2 regions of the Herbaspirillum sp. B65 genome follow, and region 2 is predicted to be linked to the other one. Evidence: predicted binding sites of a transcription regulator. Region 2 holds the regulator's gene; the other holds the start of a gene.
What was found. The regulator FliA, encoded in region 2, starts transcription of late flagellar genes. The targets are predictions, from matches to a motif close to CTAAAGTTTNNNNNNNNNNNGCCGNTA.

Region 1: the regulator FliA is predicted to act here: its motif matches at 4,067-4,093, upstream of I5W_RS24435 (flagellin N-terminal helical domain-containing protein).

What each region holds. Positions count from the first base shown of each region.
Region 1 is NZ_BADI01001037.1:567-6,415, reverse strand. Features, by position in the region: gene priB (primosomal replication protein N) at 111-410, opposite strand; gene rpsF (30S ribosomal protein S6) at 432-797, opposite strand; gene lexA (transcriptional repressor LexA) at 1,138-1,797, shown strand; gene I5W_RS24440 (tetratricopeptide repeat protein) at 1,987-3,975, shown strand; gene I5W_RS24435 (flagellin N-terminal helical domain-containing protein) at 4,294-5,382, shown strand; gene I5W_RS24430 (flagellar protein FlaG) at 5,461-5,820, shown strand.
Region 2 is NZ_BADI01000457.1:1,107-9,661, reverse strand. Features, by position in the region: partial or broken gene I5W_RS11010 (flagellar biosynthesis protein FlhF) at 1-256, shown strand, start outside; gene I5W_RS11005 (MinD/ParA family ATP-binding protein) at 291-1,094, shown strand; gene I5W_RS11000 (RNA polymerase sigma factor FliA) at 1,100-1,837, shown strand; gene I5W_RS10995 (flagella synthesis protein FlgN) at 1,932-2,390, opposite strand; gene flgM (flagellar biosynthesis anti-sigma factor FlgM) at 2,422-2,742, opposite strand; gene flgA (flagellar basal body P-ring formation chaperone FlgA) at 2,955-3,692, opposite strand; gene flgB (flagellar basal body rod protein FlgB) at 3,912-4,340, shown strand; gene flgC (flagellar basal body rod protein FlgC) at 4,347-4,751, shown strand; gene I5W_RS10970 (flagellar hook assembly protein FlgD) at 4,766-5,488, shown strand; gene flgE (flagellar hook protein FlgE) at 5,528-6,817, shown strand; gene flgF (flagellar basal-body rod protein FlgF) at 6,908-7,645, shown strand; gene flgG (flagellar basal-body rod protein FlgG) at 7,722-8,504, shown strand.

The DNA.
Region 1 (5,849 bases), on a different contig from region 2:
TGGCTGTTGACGCTGTTTTTCAGCTTGCTTTTATCGAACTTTTTACCGAATGCCATGGTTGGCTCCTGTATCTAAAAATTGGGTAAGGTCTGTTTGGCTACCTTGCGTCTTCAATCCGACGCGACCGGGCCAAAATCAACGATATGAAACACGACGCTCTTGCTGTTGCGATTCCTGCGGGCCAAAAAGCCGGTGAACCGGAAGACTTCACCCAGTGCCGCCCTGTTGAGAGCACCGGAGATTTCCCCTGCTGCCAACGCCGCGATCTCAAACTCGACCTGGCGCTTCATGCCAGCTTCCATCTGTTCCGATTGATGCTGCAACCTGGCAGTGACAATCGGGATCCCGGCCGGCGTATAACGCAATACATCACGTTCTGCCAGGCTGGCGATGACTTGAAGCTGGTTCACTCTCCGCGATGTTCGCAGCGCTTAAGCTGCCGGAGCTTCGGTACGGCTCTTGGCCGCGTCTTCCTTCTGCACTGCCTTCAGGATGGGGGAAGGACCGGTTTCGGCCTTCTTCATCTTGACGGTCAGGTGGCGCAGGACGGCGTCGTTGAACTTGAAGCCGGTTTCGATTTCAGCCAGCGTTTCGCTGTCGACTTCGATGTTCAGGCAGACGTAGTGAGCCTTGGCCAGCTTCTGGATCTGGTAAGCCAGTTGACGACGGCCCCAATCTTCGACACGGTGGACCTTGCCGCCGCGGGTGGTGACGATGCCCTTGTAACGCTCGATCATCGCCGGCACTTGCTCGCTTTGGTCCGGGTGGACGATAAATACGATTTCATAATGACGCATGAAGACTCCTTATGGACTTATTGAAGACGCCCACCCCGGCGTCAAGACGGGTGTGGGAAGAGGAAAACCAGCGATCATACTAGGTTTTTAGTACAACAGCAATCTTGGCAGCCGACAAACGAGGTCGAATGGCGACAATCGACCGGGCACCGAGGACACAACCACCCTCGCCCCCCACACGTCCGACCGACAACTTCACTTCCATAACTATATATAGGTATCCAAAAGCTTGTCTTTTTCCCTGCCACAAGTGCATGTTGCCGTTGACACAAGGATTGCACCTGTATAAAAATACAGACTGTTCATACAAACAGCCTTCTCCCCGGGAAAGGCCCACCCCATGCTCAAACTGACCGCGCGCCAGGAACAGATCCTGAACCTGATCAAGAACGCCATCGAAAACACCGGCTTCCCTCCTACGCGCGCAGAAATCGCCGCCGAGCTCGGCTTCCGTTCCGCCAATGCCGCCGAGGAACACCTGCAGGCCTTGGCGCGCAAGGGCGCCATCGAGATTTCCCCCGGCACCTCGCGCGGCATCCGCCTGCGCGAATCGGCCACTCTGCCTAGCAACGGCAGCGCTCGCCAGATGGCACTGCCCCACCCCGCCCTGATGCAGTTGAGCCTGCCACTGATCGGCCGAGTGGCGGCAGGTTCGCCCATCCTGGCCCAGGAGCACGTGGAAAAGACCTATCAGGTCGACCCGGCCATGTTCCCGGCCAAACCGGATTACCTGCTCAAGGTGCGCGGCATGTCCATGCGCGACGCCGGCATCCTCGATGGCGACCTGCTGGCCGTGCGCCGCGCCGACCAGGCTCGCAATGGCCAGATCGTGGTCGCGCGTCTGGCCGATGAAGTCACGGTCAAGCGTTACCAGAAGAACGGCAGCGTCATCACCCTCTTCCCGGAGAACCCCGAGTTCGAGCCCATCATCGTCAAGCCCGAGGAAGACCAGTTCGCCTTGGAAGGCTTGGCCGTTGGGCTGCTGCGTAGCTGGAACTGAGCCTGCTCCGCGCTCAGCCCTCAGGATTCCACGTCAAACCCAACCAGCCACACCATAGAAACCTTCGCTTAAAACGGAGGTTTTTTGCTTTCTATTCACCTCTTCGCGCAGAGGCAGTTGCGCATATCATCCTTGCTGGATAGCCATGTCCGGCGCACAGGATGCGCCCAACCAAGAGGACTTTTTTCGATGTCGACGCGCAAGAGCAGCAAGAAGCACGGCAAACCTACTCCAATCCCGGCTCCCGCAGCCGCCAAATCCAACCTGCAGGATCTGCTGGATGTCCGCAAATGCCTGGATCTGCTGGACAACCGCAAGACAGATGAAGCCAAGGCCTTGTGTACGGCAGTACTTGCCCGCGCCCCCAAGCTGGTCTTTGCCAATCATGCGCGCGGACTGATCGCCATGCAGGAAGGCAAGTTTGCCGAAGCCGAACAATATCTGCGCCTAGCCATCGAGGCCGACCCGAACAATGCCGAATACATCGGCAACCTGGCCAGCAGCATCCTCAGCCAGGACCGCATTGATGAAGCCATTGCCCTCTACGAACAGGCCATCTCGATTGACAAGGAAAATCGTGCTGCCCGCATCGGCTTGGCCAATGCCTTGCATGAAAAAAACGACCCGGATGCGTCGATCGCCTACTTCGAGGATGCGGTCAAGCGCGAACCCAACGCACCCGGCCCCCTGTCCCACCTGGGGCGCGCCCTGGTCGAGGCACGCCGCTTCGAGGAAGCCGTGGCGACCATCCTCAAGTCTCTTGAACTGCAAATCAATTTCGCGCCGTCCCACACGGCATTGGGCGAAGCCTTCCACGCCATGGAAATGTACAAGGAAGCGGTGGAGTCACATAAGACCGCCGTCCTGCTCGATCCGCAGGATACCTATGCCCATAACAAGATCGCCGATAGCTACCTGAAACTCAACAAGATCGAGCAAGCCCACGAGCATATGCTGCGCGTGATCGAAATCGCTCCCAAGGACCCCAACAGCTACGTCAAGCTGGGGTCGAGCTATTTCAGCACCGGTGATCGCTTCGACGACGCCATGCGCATGTTCAACAAGGCATTGGAACTGGACCCCAAGTATGCCCTGACCTACAACAACATTGGCGCCATCCAGCATGACCACGGTGACACCGACGATGCCATCGCCAATTTCCGCAAGGCACTCGAACTGCGCCCCAACTACCCCACCGCCAAGCACAACCTGGCGTTGAGCCTGTTGCTGCAGGGCCAATTCAAGGAAGGCTGGGAATACCACGAAATGCGCTTGGTCACCAAGGAGCGCGCGCACGTCTATCGGCTGATCCACAAACTGTTCGACATCATCCCGAAATGGGATGGCAAGTCTTCGCTGGCCGGTAAGTACATCCTGCTGATGCATGAACAGGGCTTTGGCGACAGCATCCAGTTCCTGCGCTATGTCCGACTGGTGATCGAACAAGGAGCAAGAGTCGCCGTCCACGTGAAGAATCCCTTGTATCGCCTGTTCCAGTCCTTCACCCCGGAAGTGACTCTGGTCCGGGAAAGCGATCCGCTGCCCCCCTGTGATTGCGCCTACGTGCTCATGAGCCTACCCCACGCCATGCGCACTCATACGATTGATGACATCCCGCGCTATCCGGAAGGCTACCTGGCAGCCGACCCCATCCTGGCGTCGACCTGGCGAGAAAAGATTTCCAGACTGACAAAATCGAGCGAACACCTGCGCGTCGGCGTGGTGTGGGGCGGCAACCCGGAGCATGGAAACGACCGTCATCGCTCCATCCCCCTGGACAAATTCAAGCAGTTGTTCGACCTCCCCAAGGTAGAGTTCTATTCATTGCAAAAAGGCAAGCCACTGGAAGACCTCAAGGCATTGCCACCCGGCCTACCAGTCTTCAACCTGGGCGATGAATGCGAAGACTTTGCCGACACTGCCGCCGCCATCAGCAATCTCGATCTGGTCATCAGTGTGGACACCTCGGTAGTGCACCTGGCCGGCGCCATGAGCCACCCCACCTGGGTGCTGCTGCCACACATTCCAGACTGGCGCTGGCTTACCGAGCGCGAGGACTCGCCGTGGTATCCCTCGATGCACCTGTTCCGCCAACCAGCGCTGAACGATTGGAATTCGGTACTCAAGACAGTGGGCGAGCAATTGATTGTTTTGCAACAAAAAAAGGCCCAAGGCTAAGCTGTTCGTCACCTGTTCGCCACGAGTAGACCGCCCAACCGGGCGGTCTTTGCTTTTCAGAACATTTTTCTTGGTCGCAACAGCAAATTTGCTAAAGTTTTCCTGATTGCCGTCGAAAAAGGATTTGCTTGGAGTTTCAAGCACGCAGTTTTAGTTCGGAAAGCCTTGAAAAAGATTTTTTGCAAAAGCCCTAAACTTTTTCCAAGACTGCCCGATAAAGCAATCAACAGAGGTTGAAACGCCTGGGACTCATGGGTAGAAGACCAACGTTAGGCACTGAAACTCGGATCATCGGTCTCAAATCTTAGGAGAATTAACATGGCAGCAGTCATTAATACCAATATCCCGTCGCTCAACACGCAACGGAACCTGAATGCGTCGCAGTCGTCGCTGAATACCTCGATCCAACGTCTGTCTTCCGGCCTGCGCGTCAACAGCGCCAAGGACGACGCCGCCGGCCTGGCCATCGCCGACCGTATGAACTCCCAGATCAAGGGTCTGGCAGTTGCACAACGTAACGCCAACGACGGTATCTCGATGGCGCAGACCGCTGAAGGTGCTCTGTCCACCGTCGGCGACAACCTGCAACGTATGCGTGAACTGGCTGTGCAGGCCGCCAACGGCACCAACAGCGCACAAGACCGCAAGACCCTCAACGACGAATACACCCAGCTGTCCCAGGAAGTGTTCCGTGTTCTGAACGGCACCAGCTTCAACGGCCAGAACCTGTTCACCGGCACCGGCCAAGGCGCTTCGGCCGGCACCGGCTCCGATGCTGCCAACGTTTCGGCTTCCCTGACCCTGTCCTTCCAGGTCGGCGCCAACGTTCAAGACAACAAGTTGAACGACCAGATCACCATCACCCTGGACGACCTGTCGAACAACTCCACCATCGCTACCGTGATCGGTACCAGCGCCAAGGGCCTGATCGGTCTGGGCGACACCACCGGCGTGAGCTCGGCACAAGCGACCTACACCTCGGCCAAGGCTGCCCTGGACAACCTGTTCGCTACCGGTTCGTCCATGTCGTCTTCCGCCCTGGCTTCGTCGGCTGTGACCCTGCAAGCTGCCGTTGACAGCGCCAAGCTGTCGCTGGACAAGGCTGTTGCTGCTCCGTCCGCACAAAGCGACGCACAAAAGGCGATCCAGAACTTGGACAAGGCGATCAGCATGATCTCCTCCAAGCGTGCAGAGTTCGGTGCTGTGCAAAACCGCTTCAGCGCGGTCATCAGCAACCTGCAAGTGTCGAGCGAGAACATCACCGCGTCGCGCAGCCGTATCATGGATACCGACTACGCACAGGAAACCGCGAACCTGACCCGTGCGCAGATCCTGCAACAAGCTGGTACCGCCATGCTGTCGCAAGCGAACTCGGCGCCGCAGCAAGTCCTGTCGCTGTTGAAATAAGCCTGATAGCTAGGTAGGATGACGTGCGGGGGATAGACCATATTCTCCGCACGTTCCTTTAAGGAAGGGAGTAGTACCATGTCGATTGCCCCACTTAATATCACCGCTGCTGGCGACTCCGGCACCTCCTATGCGCTGCCGAAGACTGCCGACAAGCCCGATCCCGTGGTATCGACCGTCGCGCCGGCCGCCAATCCGGAAGCACGCCGCGCAACCGAAAGCGAAGTCAATGACGCCGTCGGCAAGTTGAATGATTTTGCAGCCGCCAACGCTGCCGCACTGAACTTCTCCAAGGATCAGGATACCGGCAAGACCATCATCAAGGTTGTCGATACCGCGACCGACAAGGTGATCCGCCAGATCCCCAGCGAAGAAGCGATCGCCATCGCCAAGTCCATCGATAAGATGCAAGGCCTGTTGATCAAGGAAAAGGCTTGAGTATCATTACTTGAGTCTGGTATGAACTG
Region 2 (8,555 bases):
TGATGAAAGCGGCCACCATCGGTAACGTGCTGGACGTGGTGATCCGTCACAAGCTCAATCTGCATTACGTGCCAAATGGCCAGCGCGTGCCGGAAGACCTGCATGTGGCCAACAAGCTCTACCTGGCAGATCGCGCCTTCAAGCAGAAGCGCGAAACGGCTCCCTTCGAATTCCAGGAGGGGGAGTTCCGGGGGTCATCGGTCCCACCGCCATGTCCATGAATGACAAAGGACTGCGTGAGGTGAGCTTTGGCTAGTTACGACATCGATCAGGCAACAGGTCTGCGGCGGATGCTGGAGCGTCCGGTACCCAGGCTGTTTACCTTCTTCTCGGTGCTGGGCGAAGAAGAGAAAAGCGCCATGCTCATCAATCTGGCAGCCTCGCTGGCGCAGGCCAAGCACAGCGTGCTGGTGGTGGATGGCGACGTTGCCAGTACTGGACTCTTGACCCGCATCGGCCTGCGCCACGACGTGGCCACGCTGCAGGAAGTCGCCCGCATGGAGCGTACTCTGGTCGAAGCCACACGGCGCTTGCCGGAGGGTTTTTCGATGGCGCGCATCGCCCGGCGCAGCGTGCCCCAGGCCACTGACCCGGATGCCGGGCGCCTGGCCGAGATCTTCGACAGCCTTATCGAACAGGCTGAAATCACGCTGGTCAATGGCGTGCTGGCGCGCGATGAATCGCTGCCGGTACCGACCATGGAAATGGGCGAGATCGTGATTCAGGTCTCGACTACGGCCTCTTCGATCAAGGCCGCCTATGTCTTGTTGAAGAGCTTGAGCGACCGTATCGGCCGTCGTCCCTTCAGCCTCATCGTCAATGACGCCACCGAGGCCGAAGCGCGTACTGTCTATGCCAACATGGCCCAGGCGGCCAGCCGCTATCTGGCGGCGCAGTTGAATTTCCTCGGGTCCATCCCGGCCGACGACCATATACGCCGGGCTACCGGTCAGGGCCGGGCAGTGATGGATGTGTTCCCCTTCGCCGGGGCGGCACTGGCTTTCCAGCGTCTGTCCAAGCGATTCACGGCGGGTGCTGACAGCGCTCGCAGCACTTACGGCATGGCTACCGACGGTGCCAGCCTGGGAGCGTGACGTGCATGTATAACGTCAAGGGAAAGAAGGGCAAGAACGACGTCCTGGAGCAACATGCGCCGCTGGTCAAGAAACTGGCGCATCAGCTCAAGGCCAAGTTGCCCCCTAGCGTGGAGGTGGACGACCTGATCCAGGCCGGCATGATGGGCTTGCTCGACGCCGTCAACCGCTACGAGGAAACCCATGGCGCGCAGTTCGAGACCTATGCCGTACAGCGCATCCGGGGCGCCATGCTGGATGAACTGCGCAGCAGCGACTGGCTGCCGCGCAGCATCCGCCAGAATGCCCGCAAGGTGGAGGAAGCCATGCAGGCGCTGTTGCAGCAACTGGGGCGCCAGCCGCAGGAAGCGGAAGTGGCGCAGCACATGAAGATCAGCCTGGTCGAGTATCAATCGCTGCTGACCGAATGCGGTGGCCACCAGTTGATCTACTACGAAGACTTCCACGACGATGAGGGCGGTCATGAGCACTTCCTGGACCGCTACCAGACGGGCGAAGCCGATGACGACCCGCTGCAGAGCCTGATCAATGGCGGCTTTCGCGACGCCGTGGTCGATTCCATCAAGGCCTTGCCCGAGCGCGAGCAGATCTTGATGGCCTTGTACTACGAGCAGGAAATGAACCTCAAGGAAATCGGCGCCGTCATGGGGGTGTCCGAGTCGCGCGTATGCCAGTTGCATAGCCAGGCGATTTCGCGGATGCGCACCTATCTGCGCGAGCATTCCTGGAGTGGGGTGGCCTGAGGCGCGACACGCTCCATGCTGCCAAAGTGCGGCGTCAAAAACGACAAAGCCCGGCACTGCCGGGCTTTTTGCATGATGCGGGAGAGTACAGCTATCAGACCACGCCCAGCCTGCGGCCAGAGGACTTGATGCTGCTCTGGCCATCCGGTCCATAGAAGTTGCCGGCGCTGGTCTTGCCTTGCAGGATGGTCAAGGCGCTCTGGTTGATGGAGAGCTTCTTGCCGATCAGCAAGCCATTGACGCGGTTCAATTCCTTGGCGTCCTGCGCCAGTTCGAACATGCTGGCCCAGACATCCTTGTCGGTCTCGTCGCCTTGTTCATTCATCCATTTCTGCATCCCGGCTTCGTCTTCGCTGTAGCCAAGCTGGCCCAGCAGGAGATGACGGTTACCGGCCAGGGTGGACATTTCGGCAACAATGCTGGCTTTTTCGGAGATGATGTCGGTCAAGCCTTCCGCCGTGGCTTCCGCCAGCAAGGCCTGCTCCTGACGCAGTTTTTCCACCAGGCGGGACAGGGCGGCTTGTTCCAATTGCAACTTGCTGGCCGGATTCATGCGAAAGATCCTGTGATCGAACGATGGACGATCAGGCCTGGCGGGCGCTGATCAGGGTCTTGACGGTATCGATGAGGCCATTGGCGACTTTTTCCGGATCGATCTGGAAGGTGCCGTTGGCAATGGCGGCCTTGATCTCGGCCACTTTCTTGGCGTCGAAGCTGCTGCTGTTGCTGTTGACCTTGGTCTCCAGCGCCTGGTAGGTGCTGGACAGGCGCACGCTGTCCGAAGCGGCTGCGGCAGCCGGCGCGCCATTGCCGCTGGCAGCGCCGGCCTGGGCGTTGTTGCGGGTCTGGGTCTGCGTCTGCTCGGTGTTGAGGGCAGCGGATTTGAGGGCGTCGTTAACGTTCACGGCAGTAGTCCTTGTAGGGTGGGGGCGCTTTGCACCCGCCTGTCGTATGGATTATCGACCAATTCTGAGCAAACTTTAACATCCTGGGCCGCAAAATGAAGAAATGCCGGAAATTTTCTTCACATCTTCCCTGGTAGGCCGTTCGGGAGTGGCTCCGTACCGCCCGGCCCGGAAAATTACTTCATATCAATGGCCAAGCGGCATCAGCCAGCTCAATAATTGATTTCCAGGATCCCGCCAGCCTTGGCAATGCCGCTGACCACCTGGCCGGCCGCCGTGCGGGCCTGGGCCATCTGGCCCTCGTTGGCATTGGTCAGGGCGCGTGCCTCGGTAGAAATCTGGAAGCCCGGACCATTGGAGACGACCCGTACCGCCTGGCCTTGCTGCACCACCCGTTGGTTGCGGATGGCATCCATGCGCAGCGGGGTGCCGGCGCGCAGGGACATGTTGGCCACGCGCCCGATGACCTGCGACTCTTCGGTCAGCACACCGCTGGGCAGGGCTGACATGTCGCCGCGGATACGGGTGATGTCGCTGGCGCTGATGGTCTGGCCTTGGGCCAGGGGCACGGCCGCCACCAAGTAGTCCGAGATCACTTGTACATTGGCGCGCAGGTAAATGGTCCAAGGCGAAGGGGCGATGCACTTGACGCCCACCGTGGTGCGCCCGAACAGGCGTCCGCCATTGGGCATGAAGGCTTGCGGTTCCAGGCAACTGGCCAGGGTCAGACGCGGATCGGCGGGATCGATGGTGACGGTGACGCTGCCGGGCAAGCCGGAAGTCTGGCTTTTCAGGAATTGCTCGGCAACCTGTTGCACGACTTGCAAGTCCTGCTTTTGCGGGGTGTTGGGGTCGTTTTGCGCCAGGGCAGGCGCGAACTGGCCCAGGCTGCCGCACAGCAGGAGCAGGGCGGCCAGGGTGGGGCGCAGGGCGCGGAGAAGGTGTTTCATTTTGTGCAACTTGCCGGTGAGGGCACAGCGAATCTTGGCAGCCATGTTACTTCGCGCGCGCGAGGTCAAAAGCGCAAACAGGGGAGGCTTTTCTCTCTTTATCGCCCCTTAGGTTGCGCAGGGCAAACGTATGATCAAGCCTACGTAATTCCATCATCGGCGCAGTGCGCGACCTGCCCAGGCAGGGGCGGTGCGGCGCCGGTTTTTCCGGAGGACCTGATGGTCTCTAAGCTCGACGACTACTTCCGTTTTAACGAGATGGCGCTGAACCTGCGGGCCCAGCGCCAGCAGGTGCTGGCATCCAATATCGCCAACGCGGATACGCCCAACTACAAGGCGCGTGACGTCAATTTTGCCGATGCGCTCAAGAACGCGCTGGACAACAAGACCAGCGCCATGCCGCCGCTGCAACTGGAGCGTACCTCGGCGGCCCACGTGGCCGGCACTGCGCCCGACAACGGTCCGGGCAGCATCGGCGGTACTGCCTTGCAGTACCGCACGCCGGCACAGGGCAGTGTGGACGGCAACACGGTCGATCTGGATGTGGAACGCAATGAATTCGTCGACAACGGTATTCGCTATGAAGCCGGCGTCACCGCCGTGAACGGCCAGATCAAGGCCATGATGAACGCCATCCAACCGGGTTGATAAACCATGTCCCTTTCCAATATCTTCAATGTGGCCGGTTCGGCCATGAGCGCCCAGGCTCAACGTCTTAATGCCACGGCCAGCAACATCGCCAACGCCGACAGCGCCACCAGCCCCGACGGTACGCCCTACAAGGCCAAGCAGGTGGTGTTCCAGGCCATTCCGGTGGGTGACGTCAAGGATAGCGGCGTGAAGGTGGCCGCCGTGGTCGAGGACCAGGCACCGCCCAAGCTGGTCTACGACCCCAAGCACCCGCTGGCCGATGGCAATGGCTATGTGGCCATGCCCAACGTCAATCCGGTCGAGGAAATGGTCAACATGATCTCGGCTTCCCGTTCCTACCAGACCAACGTGGAAACGATGAATACGGCCAAGGCCATGCTGGTCAAGACCCTTACCATCGGACAATAAACAGGATTCCCACCATGGCCATCGTCTCCAATGACCTGCTCAGCGCAATGAACGGTGCGAGCAGCACTTCCAGTACCAGCAGTTCTTCCAGCCTCGACAACAACAGCCCGGATGCGATCCAGAACCGCTTCCTGACGCTGCTGATTGCGCAGATGAAGAACCAGGATCCCAGCAACCCGATGGACAACTCGCAACTGACCAGCCAGATGGCCCAGTTGTCGACGGTCTCGGGCATCAGCCAGTTGAACAACTCGCTGTCCACGCTGATGAGCAGCATCAATTCCTCGCAAGCGCTGTCCACGGCCAACATGATCGGCCACAGCGTGCTGGCACCGGGCAACAACATCCAGTTGATGACCGATACCAGCAAGGATGCCAACGGCAACGACGTCACCAGCCAGAAGGCGGTGCTGGGTGTGAACCTGTCCGGCACGGCGTCTTCGGTGATCGTCACCATCAAGGACGCCACCGGCGCCGTGGTGCACACCACCGATCTCGGTACCCAGGCAGCAGGTGCCGTCCCGGTGATCTGGGACGGCAGCAACGACTCGGGTGGCAAGGCTCCCGATGGCAAGTACACCTTCACCGTCAGCGCCTCCAACAATGGCACCGCAGTGGCGGCCACGGCGCTGTCTTTCGGCACCGTCTCCAGCGTCTCGACGGCCGCGGACGGCGTCAAGCTCAATGTCACCAACGTCGGCACCATCAAGCCGACCGACGTGGTGCAGATTCTTTAATCGTTATTACCGACATCTGTCGCAACAAGGGGGTATCTCATGAGTTTTCAACAAGGCCTGAGCGGGCTCAACGGTGCAGCCAAGAGCCTGGACGTCATCGGTAATAACGTGGCCAACGCCAGCACGGTGGGTTTCAAGCAGTCGCAGACCCAGTTTGCCGACATGTACGCCAATTCCATGAACCGTTCCGGCAACTCGCCGGTGGGCATCGGTGTGACCGTGGCCGATGTGTCGCAACAATTCACTCAAGGCAATATCACCTCGTCCAATAACCCGCTGGATATCGCCATCAATGGTGACGGTTTCTTCCAGGTGTCGTCTTCCCTGACCAACCAATCGCCGATGTATGGCCGCAATGGCCAGTTCCAGCTGGACAAGAACGGCTACATCGTCAATCCCAGCATGAATGGCGCCTACCTGATGGGCTGGGCTGCCGGCGCCTCGGGCGGTGACCCGGTGGCGCTGCAGATCGATACCTCCTCGATTCCTGCCACCACCACCACCACCATCAATACCAAGGTCAATCTGGATTCGCGCTCGCCCAATATTCCGACCACCACGGTCTTCAACGCCAACGATCCGACCACCTATACCAATTCGACCGGCGTCACGATTTACGACAGCCTGGGCAATCCCTATAGCGTGCAGACCTACTACGTCAAGAACCCGCCCAATACGGCGGTGACCCCACCCACCACGACCTGGGACGTGTACGCCAAGGTCGGCAGCAACACCCTGGTGACTACCTCGGGCGGCACCACGCCGCTGAAGCTGGGTTCGATGACCTTCAATTCGACCGGTGCGCTGGTCAGTGGTGGCTCCATGACCATCGACCTCACCTCGACTGGCCCCAATGCCAACATTGCAGCCGGTGGCGGCAACTTCGCCAGCACCATCGCTTTGAACTATGCCGGTACGACCCAGACCGGTTCGGCCTTCGTGAACCTGGCTCAGAACCAGAACGGTATGCCCCCGGGCACGCTGTCGAGTTTCTCGATCGACAAGGATGGCACCATCGTTGGTTCTAACAGCAACCAGCAGACCAAGAACCTGGGCAACGTGGTGCTGGTCAACTTCGCCAATCCCAACGGCCTGCAGCCACTTGGCAACAACCTGTACCAGGCTACCGGTGCGGCTGGCAGTCCGCTGGTGGGTAAGCCTAGCACCGGTACCTTTGGTACCCTGCAGGCGCGTGCGGTGGAAGACTCCAACGTCGACCTGACTGCCGAGCTGGTCAACATGATCGTGGCCCAGCGCGTCTACCAGGCCAACTCGCAGACCATCAAGGTGCAGGACACCGTGCTGCAGACTCTGGTCAGCCTGCGCTGATAGCAGTCGCATGTAGCAAGGCTGCCGGCGTCGCCGGTGGCCGGTTTCAATCGGTGGCGCCGGGGGTTGGCGCCACATCAAAGGGGTTTTATGGATCGTCTGGTCTATACAGCGATGTCGGGCGCCAAGCACACGCTTGAGCAACAAGCCAGCGCCAGCAACAATCTGGCTAATGCTACGACTACGGGTTTTCGCGCCCAATTGAATACCTTCCGTTCGGCGCCGGTAGTGGGGGAAGGCTTGCCGACGCGTGCCTTCGTGGTCGATTCCACAGCGGGTAGCGATTTTTCCCAGGGGCCGATCCAGGATACCGGGCGCGCACTGGACGTGGCGGTGCAGGGCCGTGGCTGGATCGCGGTGCAGACCGCCGATGGCGGCGAAGCCTACACCCGCAACGGCAGCTTCAAGATCAACGAGAACGGCATCCTGCAGACTCAGAACGGCCAGTCCGTGCAGGGCGACGGTGGCCCGATTACCATTCCGCCCGACACCACGGTGGCCATTGCGGCCGATGGCACGGTGTCGTCGATTCCGACCAACGGCATTCCCAACGCGGTCAACGTGCTGGGTCGCATCAAGCTGGTCAACCCGGATGAGAAAAACCTGCAGCGCGGTGACGATGGCCTGTTTCGCACCATCACCGGTGCGGCCCAGCCCGACGCCAATGTTCGCCTGGCCAGCGGGGCGCTGGAAGGCAGTAACGTCAACGTGGTGGAGGCGATGGTTAACATGATCAACCTGTCGCGCCAGTTCGAGATGAACATGAAGGTGATCCAGACTGCCGAAGGCGATGCGTCCAAGGCGACGTCGATCCTGTCGCTGTCCTGATGCTGCCCAAGCACTTGCTCACGCACCTGAACAACCGATGCACCCGCAGCGCAAGCGCTGATTACCGGAGAAACAAATGATTCGTTCCCTGTGGATTTCCAAGACCGGCCTGGATGCGCAACAGACGCAACTGGACGTGATCTCCAACAACCTGGCCAACGTCAGCACCAACGGTTTCAAGCGTTCGCGCGCCGTCTTCGAAGACCTGCTGTACCAGACCGTGCGCCAACCCGGCGCCCAGTCCTCGCAGCAGACGCAATTGCCCTCGGGCCTGCAGATCGGTACCGGCGTGCGCCCGGTGGCGACCGAACGCATCTTCACCCAAGGCAACGTCAACCAGACCAACAATGACAAGGATCTGGCGATCCAGGGCAATGGTTTCTTCCAGATCCTGCTGCCGGACGGCACCACCGCCTATACCCGCGACGGTTCCTTCCAGACCGACAACCAGGGCCAACTGGTGACCTCCAGCGGCTACACCTTGCAGCCGCCGATCACCGTGCCGCTCAATACCACCAAACTGAGTGTGGGCCGTGATGGTACGGTCTCGATCATGCAGGCGGGATCGACTGCCACCACCCAGATCGGTACGATCCAGGTCGCTACCTTCATCAACCCGGCTGGCCTGGAAAGCCGTGGCGAAAACCTGTACGTGGAAACCGCCGCCTCCGGCACACCCAACCCCAACACCCCGGGCACCAACGGTGCCGGCGCGCTGTGGCAGGGTTACGTGGAAACCTCCAACGTCAACGTGGTGGAAGAACTGGTCAACATGATCCAGACCCAGCGCGCCTACGAAATCAACAGCAAGGCCATCACCACTTCCGACCAGATGCTGGCCAAGATTTCGCAGCTGTAAGGCAGTAGCGCCTTGGCGCGATAGCAGCACAGGCAGCAGGGCAGGGATGTG